Regions from separate parts of the Paenibacillus sp. NPDC058177 genome, predicted to be linked through region 1. Evidence: predicted binding sites of a transcription regulator. Region 1 holds the regulator's gene; each other region holds the start of a gene.

Evidence for each region. The regulator Rex, encoded in region 1, represses fermentation and respiration genes when NADH is low (regulators of the CRP and FNR family bind a similar motif). The targets are predictions, from matches to a motif close to TTGTGAAATATTTCACAA.
Region 2: ACFVU8_RS18680 (formate/nitrite transporter family protein) is a predicted target of Rex. The motif match lies at 4,141-4,158, and genes of this name have one in related genera.
Region 3: adhE (bifunctional acetaldehyde-CoA/alcohol dehydrogenase) is a predicted target of Rex. The motif match lies at 5,868-5,885, and genes of this name have one in related genera.

Annotation. Positions count from the first base shown of each region.
Region 1 covers NZ_JBHVVB010000001.1:21,962-29,445, reverse strand. The annotation lists gene ACFVU8_RS00160 (AAA family ATPase) at 1-150, opposite strand, end outside; gene ACFVU8_RS00155 (hypothetical protein) at 143-685, opposite strand; gene ACFVU8_RS00150 (cell wall elongation regulator TseB-like domain-containing protein) at 1,915-2,433, opposite strand; gene ACFVU8_RS00145 (amidohydrolase) at 2,488-3,789, opposite strand; gene ACFVU8_RS00140 (redox-sensing transcriptional repressor Rex) at 3,776-4,429, opposite strand; gene dinG (ATP-dependent DNA helicase DinG) at 4,845-7,484, opposite strand, start outside.
Region 2 covers NZ_JBHVVB010000004.1:335,864-343,347, reverse strand. The annotation lists gene ACFVU8_RS18700 (DUF2164 domain-containing protein) at 93-341, shown strand; gene ACFVU8_RS18695 (GNAT family N-acetyltransferase) at 378-926, shown strand; gene ACFVU8_RS18690 (GNAT family N-acetyltransferase) at 1,002-1,532, opposite strand; gene ACFVU8_RS18685 (MFS transporter) at 1,594-2,820, opposite strand; gene ACFVU8_RS18680 (formate/nitrite transporter family protein) at 3,214-4,041, opposite strand; gene ACFVU8_RS18675 (FAD-dependent oxidoreductase) at 4,235-5,599, opposite strand; gene ACFVU8_RS18670 (formate--tetrahydrofolate ligase) at 5,896-7,484, opposite strand, start outside.
Region 3 covers NZ_JBHVVB010000002.1:217,302-224,785, reverse strand. The annotation lists gene ACFVU8_RS11095 (cache domain-containing sensor histidine kinase) at 1-610, shown strand, start outside; gene ACFVU8_RS11090 (response regulator transcription factor) at 626-1,954, shown strand; gene ACFVU8_RS11085 (carbohydrate ABC transporter permease) at 2,116-3,006, shown strand; gene ACFVU8_RS11080 (carbohydrate ABC transporter permease) at 3,008-3,880, shown strand; gene ACFVU8_RS11075 (ABC transporter substrate-binding protein) at 4,012-5,472, shown strand; gene adhE (bifunctional acetaldehyde-CoA/alcohol dehydrogenase) at 5,961-7,484, shown strand, end outside.

The sequences.
Region 1 (7,484 bases):
GATCCCGCCACGCATATGTGCTATCAGCAGCAGCGCACCGATCATGCCAGCCGCAATAATGACCGGAAAAATATTAATTCCAACAAACACCATAAAAATTAACACCACAGGAATAAATCCTACCAGTACTTCTTTAGTCCATTTAGGCATTGTTCCAAACCCCCATCTTGGCCGGCTTGCGCGGCAGAATAATGAATTTGCTATCTTTGCCGCTGCTCAGGCTTACATAGACATTGCTATCGTCAATCTCTGTCGTTGCAACAACACCCTTGTATTCCGTATGACTCTCCTTCAATCCGTCAAGCGTCGACGGAATCAATGTATATTTACCGCTCTCCATGGCTTCTGCCACTGAGAACATTGCTTTATTCCAATAATCATCCAGCATTGCGCTGGAGTGCTGATCGACATCAAGCTTCAATGTGCGGCCGTTGATAGCCGATTTGCCTTCGGTCGAAACATATTGAACCAGTTCACGCATTTTCGTGCCCGGCTTAAGATCGAGTTTCAAAGTCACCTGATCGCGGTTAATAGTAATCTGAGACTTGTTGACACCTTCATAGCCAGCCACTATCTTTTGGAGCGGTTCCTGAATCACAAATTCACGATAGAGAAACCATCCACCAAATAACAAGGCAGCTGTCAACAGTGACGTTAGCAGTACAGGTACAAGACGCAGTTTCAAGAAACGTCCTCCTCTCGATGATTACAACAAGTATATGAATACGTCCCGGTATGCGATGATCCCTATGATCAGGGATTCAATTCGGCATGCCCTCTTGAATACAAATAGTAGTATATCACAGGTGTATATACGAAAACGAAAAAAAGTGTGAATATATTTAAAATTTTTGATTCTAATTTTTACAGATTTATCTAACCTTTTTTATTATTTATCGACAAAGCTCGCCCCAGAACTTAGTTCTGGGGCTTATTTTGATAAAAATATCTACCCGTAAATCTGACATCTGCATCTATACGAATTATCGATGATATACTAATAGATATAATTACATCGACTAATTTGATATACGATAGTCAATACGAAATTATATACTTTACGAACAAAAGAAAGTAACAAAAGAAAATAAAAAAATCAGCAAAAGAAATTAACAAAAACTAAGAGGAGCAAAGGGGAAGTTTGGAACTGTAGGAGTATCTGTAGGAGTATCTGTAGGAGTATCTGTAGGAGTATCTGTAGGAGTATCTGTAGGAGCGGAACGTTCGCCTGAAAGCTTACATAAGAATGGTTCGGCGGGAATGATTTTTACGTGGGAATGATTTCGCGGGAACGGTTCCATGAATATATTTACAAATGTAAACATCCACCCAGAATTTCACTTTCCACAATATGTAATGCATTATAATTATCTTTCATCGGCTCTCATTGGCTGTGGCCTATTTCAACCGATATTCCCCCACACCAATCGTTTTAACAGCGAGAAAAATAGTCCATCTCCCTAATTAGCAGCATTTTTGTACCTTATTTTTCTTGAATATAAAGAAATGAGGAAAATAAGGGCATTATTGTATCTTATTTTTCGAAAAAGCATCGCTGGACGAGTATTCTGGAAGATTTAAGGTACAATATTGCACTTAATTCCTATTAACTCTTAGCTGCAGAGAATTTAAGGTACAAAAATGCCGTTAATTCACTACGGGGATTCTTAATTATAGACTCTCTTTTGTCCTGGCCTAGTTTGTTATTTTAATACGTTCCAAATAGATCCATGAATTCTCGTGAAAATCGTCGTTAAGCAATCTCGTTATTGATACTCATCAGACAACATATCAAACCCTAATCAAAACGCAAACAAGCGAAACCGCCATCCGGTTCGCTTGTTTGTTTTTTCTTAAATCACACTTAACTTCCCCTTACTTTTATCCGCAAAGAGAGCCCAATGAGGTTCAGTCTCAGCGCTTCGGCAAACTGAAACGCCCTCCGATAGGCGTTCCGTCAGAAAAGCGGTAGAACTGATAATAATAACGATCTCCTTGTTCATAAAAAAGCTGCCAGGCATATTCCCCGTTATACACACCCGGGAGCAGCCTTTGAATCTTAATATCCGGAAGCTGTGCGCTGATGATGGACCTGATTTTAGCCTCCGATGTGCCCTTGCTCAGTTCTTCGCTGAATACCACATTGTCGCCCTCAGCAACTTTACCGTCCGTTGTAAAGCGAACCCACACCATGAGCTCGGTACCCGCCTCATTTTTCCCTGTCAGCACCCAATACACCGAGTTTTCATCCCAGACCGATTTCTGGGCCTTCTCCATTAGAGTCAAGCCCGCACGGCTCTTGGCGACTTCCTTTGCTGCATCCCGTTCTTTCCATTGGTCTTTCATGATAAAGGCGTAGAACTGAATTAGGCCGAGCAGCAAGAGCAGAAACACTGCCACTCCTATCAGGATCCATTTTTTCCTCTTTTTCAAGTTACAGCTTCCTTTCTACTTGTTCCGCGGCGGTGATGCCTATTCCTCGCCTGTCTACCGCTTCAACAGACCTTCAAAAGTTTCCTGTGCCTTGCGTCTGATAGCCTCTTCATCCAACGTTAGGCACTCCCCGTTCTTCACAATCTGCTTTCCGTTCACCCAGACATGGAGCACGTCTTTAGCACTGGCAGAATATACCGCATGTGAGAGCAGATCCGTATGTGGCAGGAGGTGCGGCTGGTCGATATCAATGGCAATAAAATCAGCCTTCATGCCGGGAGCAAGTCGGCCCACACCATCCAGGAAAAGTGACTTCGCACCGTACTCCGTAGCCATCAGCATGGCTTCTGAAGCCGGAACAGCTGTGGGATCACCGCTGAATCCTTTATGGATAAGAGCTGCCAGACGCATCTCTTCAAACAAGTCCAGATTGTTGTTGCTGGCTGCACTATCCGTGCCAAGCGATACGGTGACACCTGCATTCAGCAGGTCGATAACCCGGGCAATGCCGCTAGCCAGCTTCAGGTTGCTCCCAGGGTTATGGGAGACCCCGACATGGTGACGGGCCAGAATCCCGATCTCCTCGTCATTCAAATGCACACCATGCGCGACTAGCGATGGTCGTGTAAACATGCCTAGCTTCTCCAAGTGTTCGACAGGGCGCAGTCCGTATTCCTCTACGTTCTGCTCCACTTCCCGCTTCGTCTCCGACATATGCGTATGCAGCGGCAGATCCAGGTCATTGGACGCCTGTACGAACTTGACGAAAAACTCCGGCGGGCAAGTATAAGGAGAATGCGGGGACAGCATCGTTGTAATTCTGCCGTCTGCCTTGCCATGCCAGTCGCGAGCGAACCGGACAGCATCAGCCAGCTTCACATCCTGTACCTCCGGCGGACATAGACCGATAACGCCGCGTGTCAGAACTCCTCGCATGCCGGACTGCTCCGTAATCTCAGCTACCCGGTCCATTTTGTCATACATGTCCAAAAAGGTCGTCGTGCCGCCCTTCATCATTTCAAGTATGGATAACGAGCTTCCCCAGTAGATATCATCCGGGGTAAACTTGCCCTCCATTGGCCACATTTTCTCCTGCATCCAGACCTGAAGAGTCCGGTCATCACCATAGCCGCGCAGCAGCGACATCGCCGCATGACCATGGGTATTCACCAGACCAGGCATGAACAGCAGACGGCTGCCATCGATCACTTGCAGCTCTTCTTCAAGGCACGGCTCTTCTTCGCCTATGTATGTGATGAGATCATTCTCAATGATCATACAGCCGTTCAACACAGACAGAGGAGACCCAGGCACAAGAAACTTCCCGTTACGGATAAGAATCTTACTGCTGCTCATGCCCAATCTCCTCCTTTCCATCTTGCAAATAATAAGCCAGGCTCTGCAAATCGGTTGTGAAGTCGGCCGCATGAACACGGATATGCGCTGGCGTTTTTAGAATTACAGGTGCAAAGTTCAAAATCGCTTCAATACCGGATTCCACCAGGATATCAGCTACATTCTGCGCTTCGGTATCCGGTACAGTAATAATGCCGATACGGATGCCCTGCTCACGGATAGTGCTGCCCAGATCCTTCATGGGTTGTACAATGAGTGAGTTGATTTTCTGACCTACCTTGGGATCATAAGAATCAAAAATAGCGGTTATTTTCATCGTGTCCTTCAAGTAAGCATTGTAGTTGGACAAGGCATGTCCAAGATTACCGGCGCCTACCAGAGCCACGTTAATTTGCTGATCCAGTTTCAGTATATGGCGGATCTTCTCAATGAGATAAGATACATCATAACCGATACCTTTACGGCCGAAGTCGCCAAAATAAGCCAGATCCTTACGGATCTGGGCGGGGTTAAGATCCAGCTTCTGACCAAGTTCTTGAGAAGAAACTGTCGAGATTTCACGTTTTTGGAGATCGTTGAGGAATCGCAGGTATACAGGAAGTCTGCGTACCACCGCCTCCGAGATTTTATCCGATTTCATGTTTTCTCCTCCTAGATTAAGTGAAATAAAGATTCAAACAGAAGACAAAGCGTTACTCTGGTGAAGTTAAGGCTATAAGTCGCAAATCCATCTTCCCCAATATCCGCTTTCTTAAACCAGTGAAAAATGGCTCTGTTTCCCCAACTAACAGTATTTTTGTACCTTATTTTTCTTGAAAAATGCTAAAAAAGGATGATAAGGGCATTATTGTATCTTATATTTCAAAAAAGCACTCCGAAAGCGTATTACGGAAGATTTAAGGTACATTATTGCTCTTAATTTAAATTCACCCTTAACTTCAGACTTATTAGGGTACAAAAATGCCGTTAATTACACTTCGGAGATCATTAATGTGTTCTATATAGATTAATCCGATTGTTGAAAATAACGCATTACACAAGGAATGAAAGGGGCATTATTTGCCCCCTTCCTCCAGCCATTCTGCAATTCGGGGAACCATTTGCTCGGTCTTCATATGCTCCATCTTGGGACCGGGCAGCGAATACAGAAAATATTTACCGTAATAGGATTCAATCACCCTGGTATCATAAACAATAACGATCCCCCGGTCTTGTGCCGTCCGAACGAGACGGCCGAAGCCCTGCTTGAAGCGGATAACCGCCTGCGGCACGGAGAGCTTCATGAACGGGTTCTTCTTCTGCGCCTGTAGCAGCTCAGCCTTAGCCTCCGCAAGCGGATGATTCGGCGGCTGAAACGGCAGTCTGACGATGGCCAGGCAGGTTAGAGCCTCGCCCGGAATATCTACGCCTTCCCAGAAGCTGCTTGTGCCAAGCAACACAGAAGCGTTGCTGTCCTGGAAACGGCGGATCAGCTTGCTACGGCTTCCACCTTCGACTCCCTGGCCCAGTACACTGATATCCTGTGAAGCCAGAGCTTCCTTCAGGGGATCATAGACCTGGCGCAGCATACGGTAAGAAGTGAACAGCACCAGCATCCGTCCGCGTGTGATTACCGCAGCCTCCGCCAGTGATTGCACCAGCGTGTCCACAAAGCGGGCATCGCCTATGCTGCCCTTAACGCTCGGGAAGTCGCGCGGAATGACCAGCAGGGCCTGTTCACGGTACTTGAACGGAGAAGGCAGCAGCGAGGTCATCAGACGCCCCTGCTCCGCTGCCTCTCCGAGCCCCAGATTGTCAATCATGAATTGGAATGATTTATCGACCGACAATGTGGCCGAGGTCAGCACGATGCTGTTCTTCTTGTCGAAGAACAGCTCCTTAAGCTGGGCACTGACATCGACAGGCACCGCATAGAGTTGCAGGGACTTGCTGCGATAATTAGTGCTGGCTTCCAGCCAATAGACAACATTCACGTCGTTCAGATTCATAAAGAAGCGCACCTGTTCGCGAATGGCGCCCAAATCCTTAAAGAGACCCCCAAGATCGGTCACCAGACTGTCCGAGCTGGACTGACCCTCCTGTTCACGCATCTCGCTCAGCATCTTCTCACCCTTACGGATGACTTCGCTGAGGCTCAGGTGCATTGTATTCTCTAATGCCGCCAGCTCTTCCCAGTCCTTCGGCTTGCTTCCCGGCTGGAGACGAAGCACAAGCTGTCCCGCTTCCCCTGCGGCCGCATCGCTGCGCTCCGGCAGGAGAGTGTACAGCCTCTCGCTTAATACATCCCATGTCTCCTTCACCGTAAGCAAGTCCGGATAAAGCCTGTCAATGATGACACTCCATTCGGAAGCCTGCTCGCTACCGGAAGTTTGCAGAATCTGACGCAAGGCCGGAAGCTGTCCGTTACGGCTGTCCTTGTAGAGTCTACCGAGAGTATGTGACACTGTGAAATGCTTCATGTGCATGCCGAGATGCTTCCCGGCTACATCCTCCAGATGATGGGCCTCATCAATAACCAGATGCTCATAGGCTGGCAACAATTGATGTCCAGCCTTCACATCTGCAAACAGCTTGGAATGGTTCGTAATTACCACGTCCGCAATACCGGCCTCATGCTTGGCCCGGTGGTAATAGCACTTGCGGAACCAAGGGCAAGCACGGCCCAGGCACGAATCGGTGTCGCTTGCTACCGTCTCCCAGAAATCCCCGCCGCGTCCGCCGAGGTTCAGCTCCTCGTCATCCCCGGATTCACTCTGAGTCAGCCACACGATCATCTGCGCGGCAATGATGGCATCTTCCCTCGGACTCGTAAAGTCCCTTTTATTTATTTTATGTTCAAACTTGCGCAGACACAAATAGTGCCCTCTTCCCTTGAAGATAGCAGCCTTGAACGGAAATGGTACAACTTCGGTCAGCAGCGGAATATCGCGCTCCCGGAGCTGGTCTTGCAGATTAATGGTATGAGTGCTGACCATGACCTTTTGCTCGCTGCGAACGCTCTGATAAATTGCCGGAAGCAGATAACCCAGCGACTTGCCGGTTCCCGTCCCTGCCTCAATCAGCAGGTGCTTGTCCTCGGAAAGTGCGGTTATAACCTCGTTAAACATAATATCCTGCGCTTCCCGGCTTTCATAATGAGGTAACTTGTCCTTGAGCCGTTGTCTAATCTCATCCATATAATCAGAGAAAGATAATGAATGCAGTGGATTAGCACCATGCTGATCCCTTGGAGGCTCCAGCTCTGTCCAATCGCCTACCTTGAGGGCAAGCTGCCGGTAAAATGTTAAATCGCTCTCCGGCTGGAAAGTCTCCATCTCCCGTTCCCGCAGCAGCCCGTCGAAATACCAGCCAAGATCGCTGTCTTCTGCGGCGAATAACTCGCTAAGCCGCTGTATCGTTAGAAGCGGCAGGCTGTATAGCTCCTCCAGACATTGGAGCAGCACGAGCGCGGTAGCCAAAGCATCGCTGTCGGCCTGATGCGGCCGTTCATGCGTAATGCCGAAATGGCTGCTGACGGCACCCAGCTGATAAGTCGTCAGCGAAGGAAAGCAAATTTTCAGAAAATCGATCGTATCCAGAATACGGCCTTGAAACGGCAAATATCCGCATCGATCCAATGCATTTTGTAAAAAATGGAAGTCAAAGGCCACATTATGCCCTACCAGAACGACATCGTCCAGTAAAGGCACTAGCTC
Region 2 (7,484 bases), on a different contig from region 1:
TATGAATCTTTTGACTTCACTCCCGGCGATAGAGTAGCATGAGAGCATAGAGCCTTTTTACCTTAATTTACATCTAAAAGGGGGATTCGCCTGTGAAAGTCATCAAGCTGCCCAAGGAGCAGCGGGAGCTTCTTGTAGAGCATATCCGCAGCCACTTTGAGGCTGAACGCGGTGAGACCATCGGTCATCTGGCCGCAGATAATCTGCTCGACTTCTTCCTGCAAGAATTGGGCCCTTCCATCTATAATGAAGCGCTCAAAGATTGCCGTGGCCTGGTAGGACAGCGGATGCAGTCGCTGGAAGAGGACATTTACGCGCTGGAGTGGAGACAGCGCAGATAGACAGATTTGGCCATGGGCTGCAAAGGAGGCTGCGACTTGTTTAATTACGTTATAGACGAAGAACTTATGCTAAAACCACTGGCGCCGGAGCATGCCCGCCCGATGTTCCAACTGGTAGATCGCTCACGGGAGCGGCTTAGACAATGGCTGCCATGGGTTGATGGCGTTACGGAGCAGGCTCATATCGCCAGCTTCATTAAGAATGCCATGAAGCTGGGCAGCGACAACGGGGGCTTCTCCGCTGGATTGTGGGTGCAGGGCGAGCTGGCCGGCGTGATCGGCTATCATGAGATCGACTGGCATAACCGTTCCGTCGGCATCGGCTACTGGCTGGGCGAAGGCTACGAGGGCAAAGGATATATGACCAGTGCGGTGCGGGTATTCGTAGATTACGCGCTGCTGGAGATGGAGCTGAACCGTGTAGAAATCCGTTGTGCTACAGGCAACGCTCCTAGCCGCGCCATTCCTGAGCGGCTGGGCTTTGTGCTGGAAGGTGTAATCCGCCAGGCAGAAAAGCTGCCGGACGACTACGTGAACCACGCCGTGTACGGCCTGCTGCGCAGTGAGTGGCAGCTATTGGGCTAGCCACAAATCCTAACCTTTATGTCCCAGCCAAACAACCCGTTCTTCCTTTCACAATGGAGAACGGGTTGCTTGGTTTTAGGCGGTACCCGTCTCTTCGTTTTGCTCTCCAGTTAGCATAAGGCCCATAAAGATTTCATCGACATAATGTCCGCCGAGATAAAATTCTTCCCGCAATCGTCCCTCCTCCTGAAATCCACAGGATCGGTAGAAGGTCAGTGCCACCTCATTACTTGCAAGCACACGCAGGCGGAGCTTGCGGATGCCGTAATCCCTGACATGCCTTTTGACTGCTTCCACCAATTGACGTCCAATACCGGACCGCCGAAACTCTGGATGGACAGCAATATTAATCTCACAGACATGCCGATGGCTCTTCATCGGGCTGGGACTGCCAAAGCCGACATACCCGCATAGCCGGCCCTTATTCAAAGCCAATAACTGAGAGCCGGGTGGTGAATGCTGCAAATAATCCTCCCGCGAACGCCATTTCAAAGGTCCCGGTGTCGTTTCCTCGGTCCAGACGAGATGATCCAGCGCAATCAGCTCCCCGGCATCCCTGATCTCCGAGGGCCGGATCATCAGCCCGCCGCCATCCATTCGTTGCATAAGCTCCCCCCTTGCCCTAGACTCTGGAATTTATATCAGGCCGGTGGCTCTATGCCCAGGCCTAAGGTGATATGGTTGCCTGGTCCGCCGAGCAGCGCCGGCGATTGATATAGGCATGAATAATGAAGAACAAGGTGGACAACACGGCCATGGCACATGCCAGCCAGGCAGTAGGCGACAATCCTCCACTGTCGTATAGACTACCCATGAAATAAGGCCCGATAACTCTGCCGATAGCCCCAATGCCTCCGCTCAGCCCCAGGTAGAACGGGGCACTGCGGTTTGCATGTTCGGTGATGAAAGCCGGCATAGCCGGAGAGATTAACATTTCACCGAACGTAGTTAACACCATGGCCAGAATCAAGCCAGGATAATTCTGCACGCCCAGGATCACGGCATAGCCGCTCAAATAGAGCAGCGCACTAGCCGTCATCTGGGCCGTGGAATCTTTGGCGAACCAGCGTTTCAGCAAACTGATCACGGGCTGGGCAGCAAAGATCAGAATGCCGTTCAGCGTCCAAAGGAAGCCATACGCTTTCTTAGGCCAGTCCTCCGAAATAATAAACGGTGACACACCCGTGTTCCAGATGGAGTTGCCGACCAGCAGGAACAGCGAAGCTACCGACATATAGAGGTAGATTCTTGTATTGCCCATCAGTAGCCAGCCGGACTGGCTGCGGGGCTGATGCTTTTTATAATCGGCTCCCTCTGCTTCCGGTCCCGTTCCGACTCGCCGCAGATACATGAAGAAAAACACGGCGAATACAGCTGAGGTCACACCGTTCATCACGAAGCTCAGCATATAGGAGATATCGGCGAGAAAACCGCTCAGGGCCGTACCTAGCGCCACACCTATATTATTAGCGACGTAGACGATGTTAAACAACTCACCCCGCTGCTTGGCAAAGCGAAAGCCAATAAAGGCCTGAATGGCCGGGAGTGACAACGAATTGAATAGCCCAACAAACCCCATTACGATCATGAAAATCGTCCAATTGTGACTGGCGGCCGGAAGAGTGAACAACGCGAGGGCGTTCATAGCGAGCGCTCCGACAATCAGGCGGTTCACACCAACTTTGTGGTACAGGGAGCCACCCAGCAGTTGACCGGCAATCCCCCCCAAGGATTGAATCAGAATGACCAGACCGGCATCCTTCATACTGCGGCCGAGCTCATCGAAAACATACATGGTCACGAGCGGCCACATCAGCGCACTGCCCGTCGCATTGATCAGGCTGGCAATCAGAAATACTTTTACTTCCTTAGGATAAGCAGATAAAAACCTCATAACTAGTGTACATCCTCTGTAAGATTGGTGTCGTCAATTCCATCCAGTATCCTCCCATCAGCGGCTGTAGGGCAAGCATGTACACTGCCGCTTTGAAGCAGCATTGCGATATTATATCAAAGTCATCGAAGTCAACGGAATGACCGTTCTCCATTGTCTTGAATGACTCTGATTCACCCCCGTATTCCCAGGGTAATAGAGCCTAAGAAACACTCCCTATTAGAATCGCCGTGCGTTTCGATTTCGTTCCCCCGAGTCGAGACCGCGGCGAATTTTTGTGATGTCAGGGTACAAAAAAACACTCCCCAGGGACGTTGGCCTGTAACTTGACTTCAGGACCCGCGAACCCCAGAGAGATCGTTTGTTCATCAATGTAGCCCGGCGGCTCTAAGATTAAGCATGCTTCTTCGCACTGGCAACAGACATGCTGTCCACCGCTTGCACCGCCGTAGGCGCCTTGCGCAAGTAAGCTGCCCAATAGGCTGCCGCTACAAAGATAGCCCCGCCTGTCAGATTTCCCAACCAGACTGGAATAAAGTTCATTAAATACTCGTACCAGGAATAGTGCCCCTCAAAGATTGCCGCCGGAATGAGGAACATATTGGCTACAACGTGCTGGAAGCCGATGGCGACGAACGCCATGGTCGGAAACCAGATGCCCAGGATTTTGCCACTGAAGCTGTCTGCGCCGTAGGAAAGCCATACCGCCAAGGCGACTAGCCAGTTACAGCCGATACCAGAGACGAAAGCCGGGAGGAATCCGGCTTCAAGCTTATGTCCCGCCATATCCACCAGTTTATCCAGATAGACTCCGTCTGACGTCAGCCCGGCGACATGCCCGAAGAAATAGGCAACAAACAAGGCCCCTGCCAAGTTGCTAAGTGTGATTAGCGTCAAGTTCTTGACGACTTCCTTGAATGAAATCTTCTTCGCCATAAAGGCTAGCGGCACCGCCATCATATTGCCTGTTAACAGTTCCGCTCCTGCCAATAGCACAAGGATCAGACCTACCGGGAAGACTGCAGCCCCGATGAAATTCGCAATGGAGCCCCATTCTTTAGGCGCGGATGCAATCACGCGGATATCCAGTAAAAACCCGAGGGCGATAAAGGCACCGCCCAGGAAGCCAAGTATAAGGACGGTACTCAGCGGATTGTGCGCCTTCTTGATTCCGTTCTCCACCGTTGCTTCAGCAATTTGCTGAGGTTTGTTATAAGCCATGGTTCGTATCCCCTTTTAATACTTTAAATTTGTTCCTTTATGCCATTGTAGCGTGTCATATAAGACATTAACGTGATAATAATCACTACTGCAAAAGACAAGTGAAAATTTTCACTGACATGTCATAATTAGCGTTTGGACACGCAAAAAAACCGAAGCCAGTACTCTGGCTCCGGTCTAAATAATGATGATATTACACTAGTGCGGGTTCCTTGGCAGCCAGGGTTTTCGGCAATGCCTGCAGTCCGGCAGTATTCAGGAAGTTCCAAGGCTTGTTGTAGTGCGGCTGGAAAAAGAAGTCGATAAAGGCCAGCTGATCCACCGTCATCTTATTTTGGATGCAGACCGAAATCGTATTAATGGATTGCGTCAAATCCATTTTGGACATAATCTGCGCACCCAGGATGCGGCGTGTCGCACGTTCAAACACAACCTTGAGCTGCACCTGCTCGAATGTAGGCATGAACTCCGGACGGTAGTTGTCGGTGATCATAACGCTATCCACTTCCATACCTTCACCCTTGGCAGCTTCCTCCGTCAGTCCCGTCCCGGCAATGTTATCTTCATAGATCTTGATGCCGGATGTTCCTTGCGTGCCCATGTAAGGAATAGTCTGGGCGACAAGATTACGGGCCACCAGAGTACCCATCCGTACAGCGTTAGTTGCCAGTGGAATGTAAGCATTTTTACCAGTTGGGTTGTAGTGGATCGCGCAGCTGTCGCCAGCGGCGAAGACATCCGGCGCACTAGTCTCCATATAATTGTTCACAACAATCGCGCCGTTCGGCAGCATGTCAACCTGGCCTTTCAGCAGCTCCGTATTAGGACGGAAGCCGATGCAGAGGATCACCAGCTCAGTTTCATGCTCGCCTTTGCTTGTGATAACCTTCGTAACCTTGCCATTCTCGCCCACAAAAGAGCTAACCTTCTCACCAAGCGCCAAGGTAATACCATGATCCTTCAGCGACTGCTCGATAGGAGCTGTGAATTCTTCGTCCAGGTATTTGCTCAAAATCCGCTCTTCCCCGTCGATCAAGGTTACTTGCTTGCCGTTCATCTGGAACGCTTCAACCAGCTCGACTCCGATATATCCGGCGCCAACTACCGTAATCCGGTTCACTTGTTGGGCTCTTTCAATGATAGTGTTGGAGTGATTGTAGTTTTTCGAGAGCAGAATACCGTCCAGATCCATGCCTTCCAGCTTCGGAATAATCGGCCAAGAGCCGGTAGTCATGATCAGCTTGTCGTAGGTATCATCAAATTCCTGTCCATTCGCAAGGTTGCGGGCCCGGAGTGTCTTGGCTTTGGTGTCCACCGCAATCACTTCATGACGCATGTTCGTCTTCACCCCGAGCTCAGCGAGCTTCTCTGGCGAGGAATAGAAGAGTCCTTGAGGGTCCTTAACAACACCGCCTACATAAAGGGCGATTCCGCAGGACAGGAACGAAATATTGTCGTTGCGTTCGTACACCGTAATCTCGGCGTCTGGATAAAGCTGGGCTGTATTAACGATGGCTGCGGTTCCGGCATGGGTACATCCAATGACTGCTACTTTCATGATTTCTTCCTCCTCCAATTTGAAAAGCTATATATTATTTATTTGTGATTTATTTCACTTTATGAACTGATTATATTGTGATTTTTATCACATTTCAAGCCTATTTCTGCAATTCCTTAAATTGTTCACAATTTTAAGTATTTTGTGTCCGTTTCCTGCTGAATTGCTGTTACCTTTAGCTTCTCCATGTCACAGAGCCATTATGACCGTCAAGCCAAGCCTATAAATACATAAAGCCCCAAGCCTTACCGTCCATACAGACAAGTAAAGCTCAGGGCTATAGTTTCGTTCCAATCTTATTCTAATCCGTGTATCTCGCCATCCTCATCCACTCCTATCCCTTCGGCTGCCGGTCGAGCTGGAAGACCAGGCATAGTCACGATGTTGCCGGTAATAACTACAGCAAACCCGGCACCTAGTGACAGTGTGATGTCACGCACGCCCATAGTAAAGCCTTCGGGTGCCCCAAGGAGCTTGGCCTGATCAGAGAAAGAATACGGCGTCTTGGCCATGCACACTTGCAGCTCATTCAGACCCAGCCGGTCAATCACAGCCAGGCTGCGCTTGGCTGCGGGAGAGAAGCTCACCTCTGCACCACGGTAGATTTCACGCACAATAGTGGTGATTTTGTCCGTAATATCAAGGTTATCCTCATACAAAGGCTCAAAATCAGCACTGTCTTGCTCCAGCACCCGCAGTAACTCACTTGCCAGTTCCTGGCCGCCCGCTCCGCCCTCTGCCCATACCTTGGATACGGCAGACGGCACCTTCAGACGTTGGCAAGCTGCCTGGATCGCCTCGATCTCGGCCGGGCTGTCGCCCGCAAAATGATTGATGGCCACAACAACGGGCACGCCGAACTTACCAAGGTTCTCAATGTGACGTTCCATATTAGGAATGCCTTCAAGCAAGGCTGTTGGATTCTCGGACCCGAGCTCACTCTTGGCAACACCGCCATTGTATTTCAGGGACTTCACGGTAACCACCAGCACGGCTGCGGCAGGGGTTAATCCAGCTTGGCGGCATTTAATGTCCATGAATTTCTCGGCACCAAGATCAGCGCCAAAGCCAGCTTCCGTGACGACAAGATCACCCAGCTTCAGCGCATAGCGAGTACCTATAACACTGCTGCAGCCATGGGCTATATTCGCAAAAGGCCCACCATGCACGATAACCGGCGTACCTTCCAGTGTCTGTACCAAATTCGGCTTTACTGCTTCCTTCAGCAAGGCAGCCATGGCCTCCACCGCACCCAGCTCCTGTGCTGTGACTGGCTGACCAAGATAGTTATATCCAACAAGAATCCGGCCCAGCCGTTTCTTAAGATCAGACAAATCATCACAAAGGCAGAGCACAGCCATAATCTCTGAAGCTGTAGTGATCTGAAAACCAGCTTCCCGGACGGTACCGTTGCCGTCTCCCAGACCTGTAACAATGCTCCGCAGGCTGCGGTCATTCATATCCATGACGCGCTTCCATACGATTCGCTGAGGATCCAGATCCAGCGCATTGCCGTGGAAGATATGGTTGTCGATCATAGCAGATAATAAGTTATGCGCAGAGGTCACCGCATGAATATCTCCGGTAAAATGGAGGTTTATCTCGTCCGCCGGGACAATCTGTGATTGGCCCCCGCCAGTAGCTCCGCCCTTCATACCCAGGCAAGGCCCCAGCGAAGGTTCACGCAGCGCAGCTACCGTCTTTACCCCGGAAGCGTTAAGTGCCTGAGCGAGACCAATCGTTGTTAACGTCTTCCCTTCTCCAGCCGGTGTGGGATTGACCGCCGTCACCAGAACAAGTTTTCCGTCCGGACGGTGGCTAAGCTCCTCCCAGAGTGAAGGCGCCAACTTGCTTTTATATTTACCGTACAGCTCCAGATGTTGTT
Region 3 (7,484 bases), on a different contig from region 1:
GTTGCTTTACCAACAAATCAATCCCCATCTGCTATATAATACACTTGAGAGCATATATTGGAAAATATCACTTGAAGGTAATGCGGAATCTGCCGAGATGGTCAAGCAGCTGTCCAAGCTGATGAAGATTAGTCTCAGTCGTGGCAGAGAGTTGATTACACTGGAGGAAGAACTGGAACATGCCTCAGCTTATATCAAGCTCCAGCAGCACCGGTATGATTATGTTTTTCGGGTTGAGATGAATATTGATCCGGATATTAAGAGCAACTTGATTCCGAAGATCACTTTGCAGCCGTTGATCGAGAATGCCATCATTCATGGGGTGAAGAATATGGGAGAAGACGGCGAGATTATTATTACAGCCTGGATGGAGGAGGATTACATCCTTATCTCCATAGAAGATAACGGTTACAAAGAAGTTGATTTTGAGGCAATTATGTGGATTCTCGATGAAGAAAATCCAAATCCGACCAGCGGATATGGCATCCGCAATGTCAACCAGCGTATACATCTGCATTTTGGCCCTGAATATGGCATTAGTTACGCTGCCCGCGCAGGTGGTGGTACCCAGGTAGTAGTGAAGCTGCCGAAATCAGAGAATCACGAATAAAAGGAGATCAACGATATGTTTAATATTTTAGTAGTGGATGATGAGCCGTTGATTGTTAAAGGACTGAGCAGCCTGCTTGCTTCATCCGGCTTGGAAATCGATCATATTTATACAGCAAACAGCGGTTTTGAGGCGCTAGATTGCATTCGAATGGAAGATATCGACCTGCTGGTCACGGATATCCAGATGGGCGCCATGAGCGGCATTGATCTGATGCAGCATGCGAAACTGACCAAGCCTTGGGTACAAACCATTGTCATCTCAGCGCATGAGACGTTTCAGTATGCCCAAATGGCCGTACGGCTAGGAGCCAAGGATTATTTGATCAAGCCCTTGAACAGCGAGCAGTTCCTGGACTCTGTACGTAATGTGCTGCTGAAGCTGGATAAGCCTTCACCGGAGCTGGATACGTTCATGTCCGGTATCAGCGAGAGCTTTCGCTTAGAAGAGACGCAGCCGGAATACAGTCAACTGTTGACTGAATTGCTGGCGAATCCGGATAAGGTGCTGGCTGACCCGCGCAGTCTGCAAAAAATCGATGCCCTTAACCTTCAGGGACCTTTCTTTTCGGTTATCAAGATCAAGCTTCCGTTGTCTGAACCGGGATCAGAGAAGAAATATTGCGCCAATGATAAGCGCCTCTTATGTTATGCAGCCTTGAATATTGCCAAGGAACTTATGGATCAGGAGTGGAACTCTATTGCTTTTTACTCTCCAGAGGGAGAAATAACGATCATTATCCAGTGGGATGAGAAAAGCTATGAAGAATCTTCCTCGGGCCAGATTAACCGGTTAGATGTTCTGGGTCGCAGTTTGCATTTTAATATTCATAAATATCTGCATCTGCACGCGGTTATCGGGATTAGCCAGATTCTGAAGGGACTGCCGTTTATGAATGTGCTGAACCGGCAGGCTTCAAAGGCTATTCTCTGGAACAAGGAGCATAGCGACCACTATGTGTTCTACTATGGTGATTTTAACTGGAATAATTACGCAATAGATCCTTCTGCTGAAGAACTACATACGCGAAGCAACCTCATCGTCCAGAAAGCGAAGGAATACATCGACGAGAATTATGCGCAAAAAGGTCTGACCATTCACGAGGTGGCGAAGAAAAATCATGTAAGTCCCAACTATCTGAGCTACCTGTTCAAGAAGAATACAGGCTTTAATCTGTGGGAGTATGTGATTAAGCTGCGGATGGAGGAAAGCCGGGAAATGATCCTGAATACGGATCTGCGAAGATATGAAATTGCAGAGCGGGTAGGCTATGAATCACCGGAACATTTTAGCAAAATATTTAAAAAATACTATGGAATTAGCCCCAGCGAATTGAAGAAGTAAGAACAGTCATTACTTCGATAGATATACACATGTTCAGTACAAGCCTGATTTTCTACAATTTAAGGTAGGAAGCATTTTGCGAAAAAATGCCGAACGAACCAAAGGAATGAGGGAGCTTGATGAACCAAACTGCAGTAGTAAACGAAAACCCGGGGGCACAGATGGAGCGTAAATCGTCCACGCCACAACGGAATGGCCGCTGGAAGAAAAACTTCTGGGGCTACATGTTCCTTGTACCCGCATTTGTAATTTTCATCCTATTCATGTGGGTTCCCATTTTGAAGGGCTTAGTGTACAGCTTTTATCACGTCGATTTCGTTTCAGGCAATACTTTTGTGGGCTTTGACAACTATGCCAGAGCACTTACAGATCCCGATGTATTAACGGCTGTAAAGAATACCCTCTATTACATGGCATTGTGTTTTGTCCTCGGATTTTGGGTTCCAATCGCCTTCGCGATTGCGATCTCGGAGCTCCGCAGATTCGGAGGCTTTGTGCGGGTAGCTGCTTACTTGCCTTTTGTCGTACCAGGCGTCGTGTTGTACGGACTATGGAGATGGCTGTACGATCCGGTTGGACCAATCAATGCGTTACTTGGCACTTTTGGAATCGACCAAATTGCGTTTTTGACTGACACCAGGTGGTCTATGATTTCACTCGTCTTTATGGAGACCTGGCAGCAATTCGGTTCAGGGATGCTAATATATCTGGCAGCAGTGCTGAGCATTCCGCGTGACTGGTATGAAGCGGCAGAAATTGACGGTGCTGGTGTATGGGCACGTATTCGTCATATTACATTGCCTTCTATGCGTAATCTGATCATTCTGATGCTTATTTTGCAGGTTATCGGCACTTCGCAAGGGTACCAGTCACAGATGGCTTTGCTTGATGGTGGACCTAACAACACCACGTTGACCTATGCGCTCCTGATGGTTAAATACGCGTTTACAAAACTTGATTATGGAACGGCTACTGCACTAGGCATGCTTATGTTCATCGTCCTGGGCGGTTTGGGCGTCTTACAGTTCAAGCTCAACAAGGAGGACAACTAAGATGAAAAGTGGAGATAGAGGTATATTATCGGAACACGATCTTAAGCAGACCAGTAATAAAATCGTATATGGAATAATGGTTTTGGTTATATGTGCCATGGTGTTCAGCATGTTGTATCCTATACTCATGATGATGTTTAACGGACTCAAGTCCAATACAGAAGTGAACACGTTCCCGCCGCACTTTTTCCCGCAGGAATGGCATTTTGACAACCTGAAGCAAGCAATGAACTATATTGATCTGTTTTCATACCTAAGAAACACTATCTATATCTTTGTGGGTAACATGTTAATGACCCTGGTAGTGTTGGGGATGGCGTCGTTTAGTATCTCCCGGATGAATGTACCTTATAAGAAAGCTATTTATTTCTTCTTCCTGATGACCCTGTTCATTCCGGCGAGCAGTTATATGGTTCCAAACTTTGTCAACTTGAAGGAACTGGGCTTGCTGAACCAATACGCAGCTTTCTGGCTGCCAGCAGGTGCGAATACATTCTATTTCCTGTTGCTCAAGAACTTCTTTGACGGTATTCACCCTGAAATCTTCGAAGCTGCCCGGATCGACGGAGCCTCGGAGCCAAGAAGCTTCTTCTCCATCGCAGTACCGCTGTCGGTTCCGATTTTCGCAACACTTGCCATCTTTATCTTCTCCACAGCATGGAATGACTGGTTCTGGCCGTCACTCGTTATGCATAGTGATGACAAGTACACATTGGCAACAGCGATCTATAAGTATGTTATTAGCGTTAAGGCACTCAATACCAATATCAAGTTTGCGATTCTTTTCCTTGTCAGCTTGCCGCCAATTGTCGTATTCTTGATCTTCCAGAAGTTCATTATGCGCGGTGTGGCTTTATCCGCTGTCAAAGGTTAAATTTAATGTCTGATTCTACTACCAATCGTAAACTTACACATAAAAGGAATATAAATGCACCTCGTTTGTAAACGATTTCTCTTTTATGATCAATGTGTAAGATAATTATGAAATTGAAAAGGGGAGTTTCAATGCGCAAGTATTCCACTATGCTACTAAGCCTCCTAATGGCCGGTTCGTTGCTTTCCGCTTGTGGCGGTAACAACGGTAATACAGCCAGCGACAAGGGTGGGGATGCAACTACAGCCCCAACGAATGCTGCAACAGACAATTCGAGCGGCACCGATGCAGCAGCTAAGGATGACATTACCCAAAGAAAAGTTACAATCAAGATTCACTATCCGACACCTGACCTTACAGAAATCAGAGCTCAGGAAGATGACAAAATTAAGCGTTTCCAAGCTGAATATCCAAATGTTGAAATCCTTAAGGATGACTGGCAGTACAACGTAAATGAAATCGGCATCAAAATGGCTGCCAACGAGGCACCAACGTTCTTCAATACCTTTGCTACAGAAGCTAAGTTCCTGGTTGAAAAGGGCTGGGTAGCTGATATCACAGATCTTTGGAACAACTATGAACACAAAGATGAAATTAACCCTGTCTTGCAGAATCAGTTCATCATTGATGGCAAAGTGTACGGCGTAACACAAAAAGGTTATGTCACCACTACAATGATCAACAAAAAGCTGCTTGATGAAAAAGGTGTAGCTGTTCCTCCACTTGACTGGACTTGGGACGATATGCTGAACACTGCCAAGGGCGCAGCTGATACTAAAAAAGGTATCTCTGGTATTGCTCCAATGGGTAAAGGTAATGAAGCTGGCTGGAACTGGACCAACTTCCTGTTCGAAGCAGGCGGAGAAATTCAAAATATTGACGGCGGTAAAGTTGTAGCTACATTCAACTCCGACGCTGGTGTGAAAGCACTGGACTTCTATAAGCAGCTTAGATGGGAAGCTAATGCTATTCCTCAAGACTGGGCACTTGGCTGGGGCGATGCTGTAGGCGCGTTCCAACAAAGCCGTACTGCAATGGTTATGGCCGGTTCTGACGGCGTTATCGAGCAAGCCCTGAACCAAGGTGGTTTGAAACCTGAAGAGGTGTTGACGTACCCAATGCCTGCAGCTGAAAAAGGCGGCAAGCACACAGGCGTACTTGGTGGCGACTATCTCGTAATCAACCCGAATGCAACGAAAGACGAGCAAGAAATGGCTTTCCGTTACATCACATTCGACTACTTCTCTGAAAAGGGTCTGGATGCACTTGATGCGGTAATCAAGCAACGTGAAGCAGACGGTAAATTCTTCATTCCGCCGCTTCTTGACTACTTCTCCGCTGATTCTGAATTCGGTAAGAAGACTAAAGCTGTCTATGATAAGTATACAAACGTCTACCAATACAATCCGGAAATCATGAACCTGCTGGACGGTAAGCCAGAAGCTCAGTACAATACTCAGGACTACTATGCAACAATGTCCAATGTCATTCAAGAGCTGTTCTCCAAAAAAGGAACGGATTCCAAAGCTCAGCTTGATGCTGCTGCTAAAACAGTCCAAGAGAAATTCTTCGACGGAATCAAAGTTCAATAATCAGACTTCAGCATAATTGCTGTAACTGAATAGCACGAACAAAGGGATGTCCCAGAAACCATGTGAATGGTGAGGGGCATCCCTTCGTATTATAGGATCAACGAGAGAGTACTGGTTGATCTTTTTTAATAGCCGTTTTTTGTTAGGTAGGTTTGAGATTGAAAAAGCGAGCAGGATTGGCACTGAGCGGGGAAGAGGGATTGTGAACCTTCTGTGATTCATGGAGTGTTGAATGAAGAGCAAGAGGTTTCTTTTTAGTTATAAATAACAAGGAATAGGCTGGGTAAAAGCCTAAAATCAGGGGAATTAAACGATTTTTTAAATAAAATATGGTTAAAATACCTGAATATGATTGAATGTAAGCGCTTTGAAACACGTCAAAAAAACTTTATACTTTGTGAAAGATTTCACTATACAAGACGAAAAGTATGTGATAATATGAACATGTAGAGAAAAACAACTCAAAAATTGACAGGAGGACGAGGGACATGGCAGTTAAAAATGAAGTGCCCGCCCAAGTGAAGCAACCAACAGCTGAGGAATATATTCAGACTTTGGTAGATAAAGCCAAGAAGGCTCAAGAAGCGTACATGCAGCTGGATCAAGAGCAAGTCAACACAATCGTTCATGCAATGGCGCTGGCAGGACTCGACAAGCACATGTATCTGGCGAAACTGGCCGTAGAAGAAACAGGTCGCGGAGTCTATGAAGACAAAATTACGAAGAACATTTTCGCAACAGAATATATCTGGCACGGAATTAAATATGACAAAACCGTAGGGGTCATCGAAGACAACTCCTACGAAAGTTTCCAAAAGATCGCCGAACCGGTCGGCATCGTTATGGGTATCACACCGGTAACCAATCCAACATCCACCACGATGTTTAAAGCTTTGATCGCCGCAAAGACACGTAATCCTATTATATTCGGTTTTCATCCATCTGCGCAAGAGTGTAGTGCAGCATCCGCCAAAATTCTACATGACGCAGCAGTGAAAGCTGGCGCACCTGAGAACTGTATCCAATGGATCGAATTGCCTACGATGGACAAAACCAACGCTTTGATGAACAACCCTGACGTTGCACTGATTCTGGCAACAGGCGGATCGGCGATGGTTAAAGCAGCTTATAGCTGTGGTAAACCGGCTCTGGGTGTAGGCCCTGGTAACGTGCCTGCCTTTATCGAGAAGAGTGCCAATATCGACCAAGCGGTAACTGACATCATTCTTTCCAAGACATTCGATAACGGTATGATTTGTGCATCCGAGCAAGCTGTTATTATTGAAGAAGCTATCTTCGATCAAGTGAAGAAGAAAATGATTGCGAACGGCTGTTACTTTGTTAACAAAGAAGAAGCTGGCAAGCTGACTTCCGGCGCAATGAACGTTGAAAAATGTGCAGTGAATCCGACAATTGTTGGCCAATCTGCAACGAAGATCGCGGAAATGTGCGGAATTCAAGTTCCAGCAGGCACTAAAATTCTGGTAGCTGAACTTGAAGGTGTAGGTACAAAATTCCCGCTGTCTGCAGAGAAGCTTAGCCCGGTACTTGCTTGCTATAAAGTTAAAAATGCTGATCAAGGTATCGAACGTGCTGCCGAGATCGTTGAGTTCGGAGGCATGGGCCACAGCTCGGCTATCCACTCCAACAATGAAGAAGTGATCATGAAATTCTCGAACCGTCTGCAAACCGGACGTATTCTGGTAAACTCGCCATCAACACACGGTGCCATCGGCGATATTTACAACACTAATATCCCTTCGCTGACCCTGGGCTGCGGATCTTACGGACGCAACTCGGTATCGCAAAACGTGACTGCCATCAATCTGATCAACGTGAAAAGGGTGAATCGTCGTACCGTGAATATGCAATGGTTTAAAGTACCCGACAAGATCTATTTCGAAAAAGGTGCAACTCAATACCTTGCCAAAATGCCTGATATTACACGTGTTGCAATTATCACTGACCCTATGATGGTGAAGCTGGGTTATGTGGAAAGAGTTGAACACTAC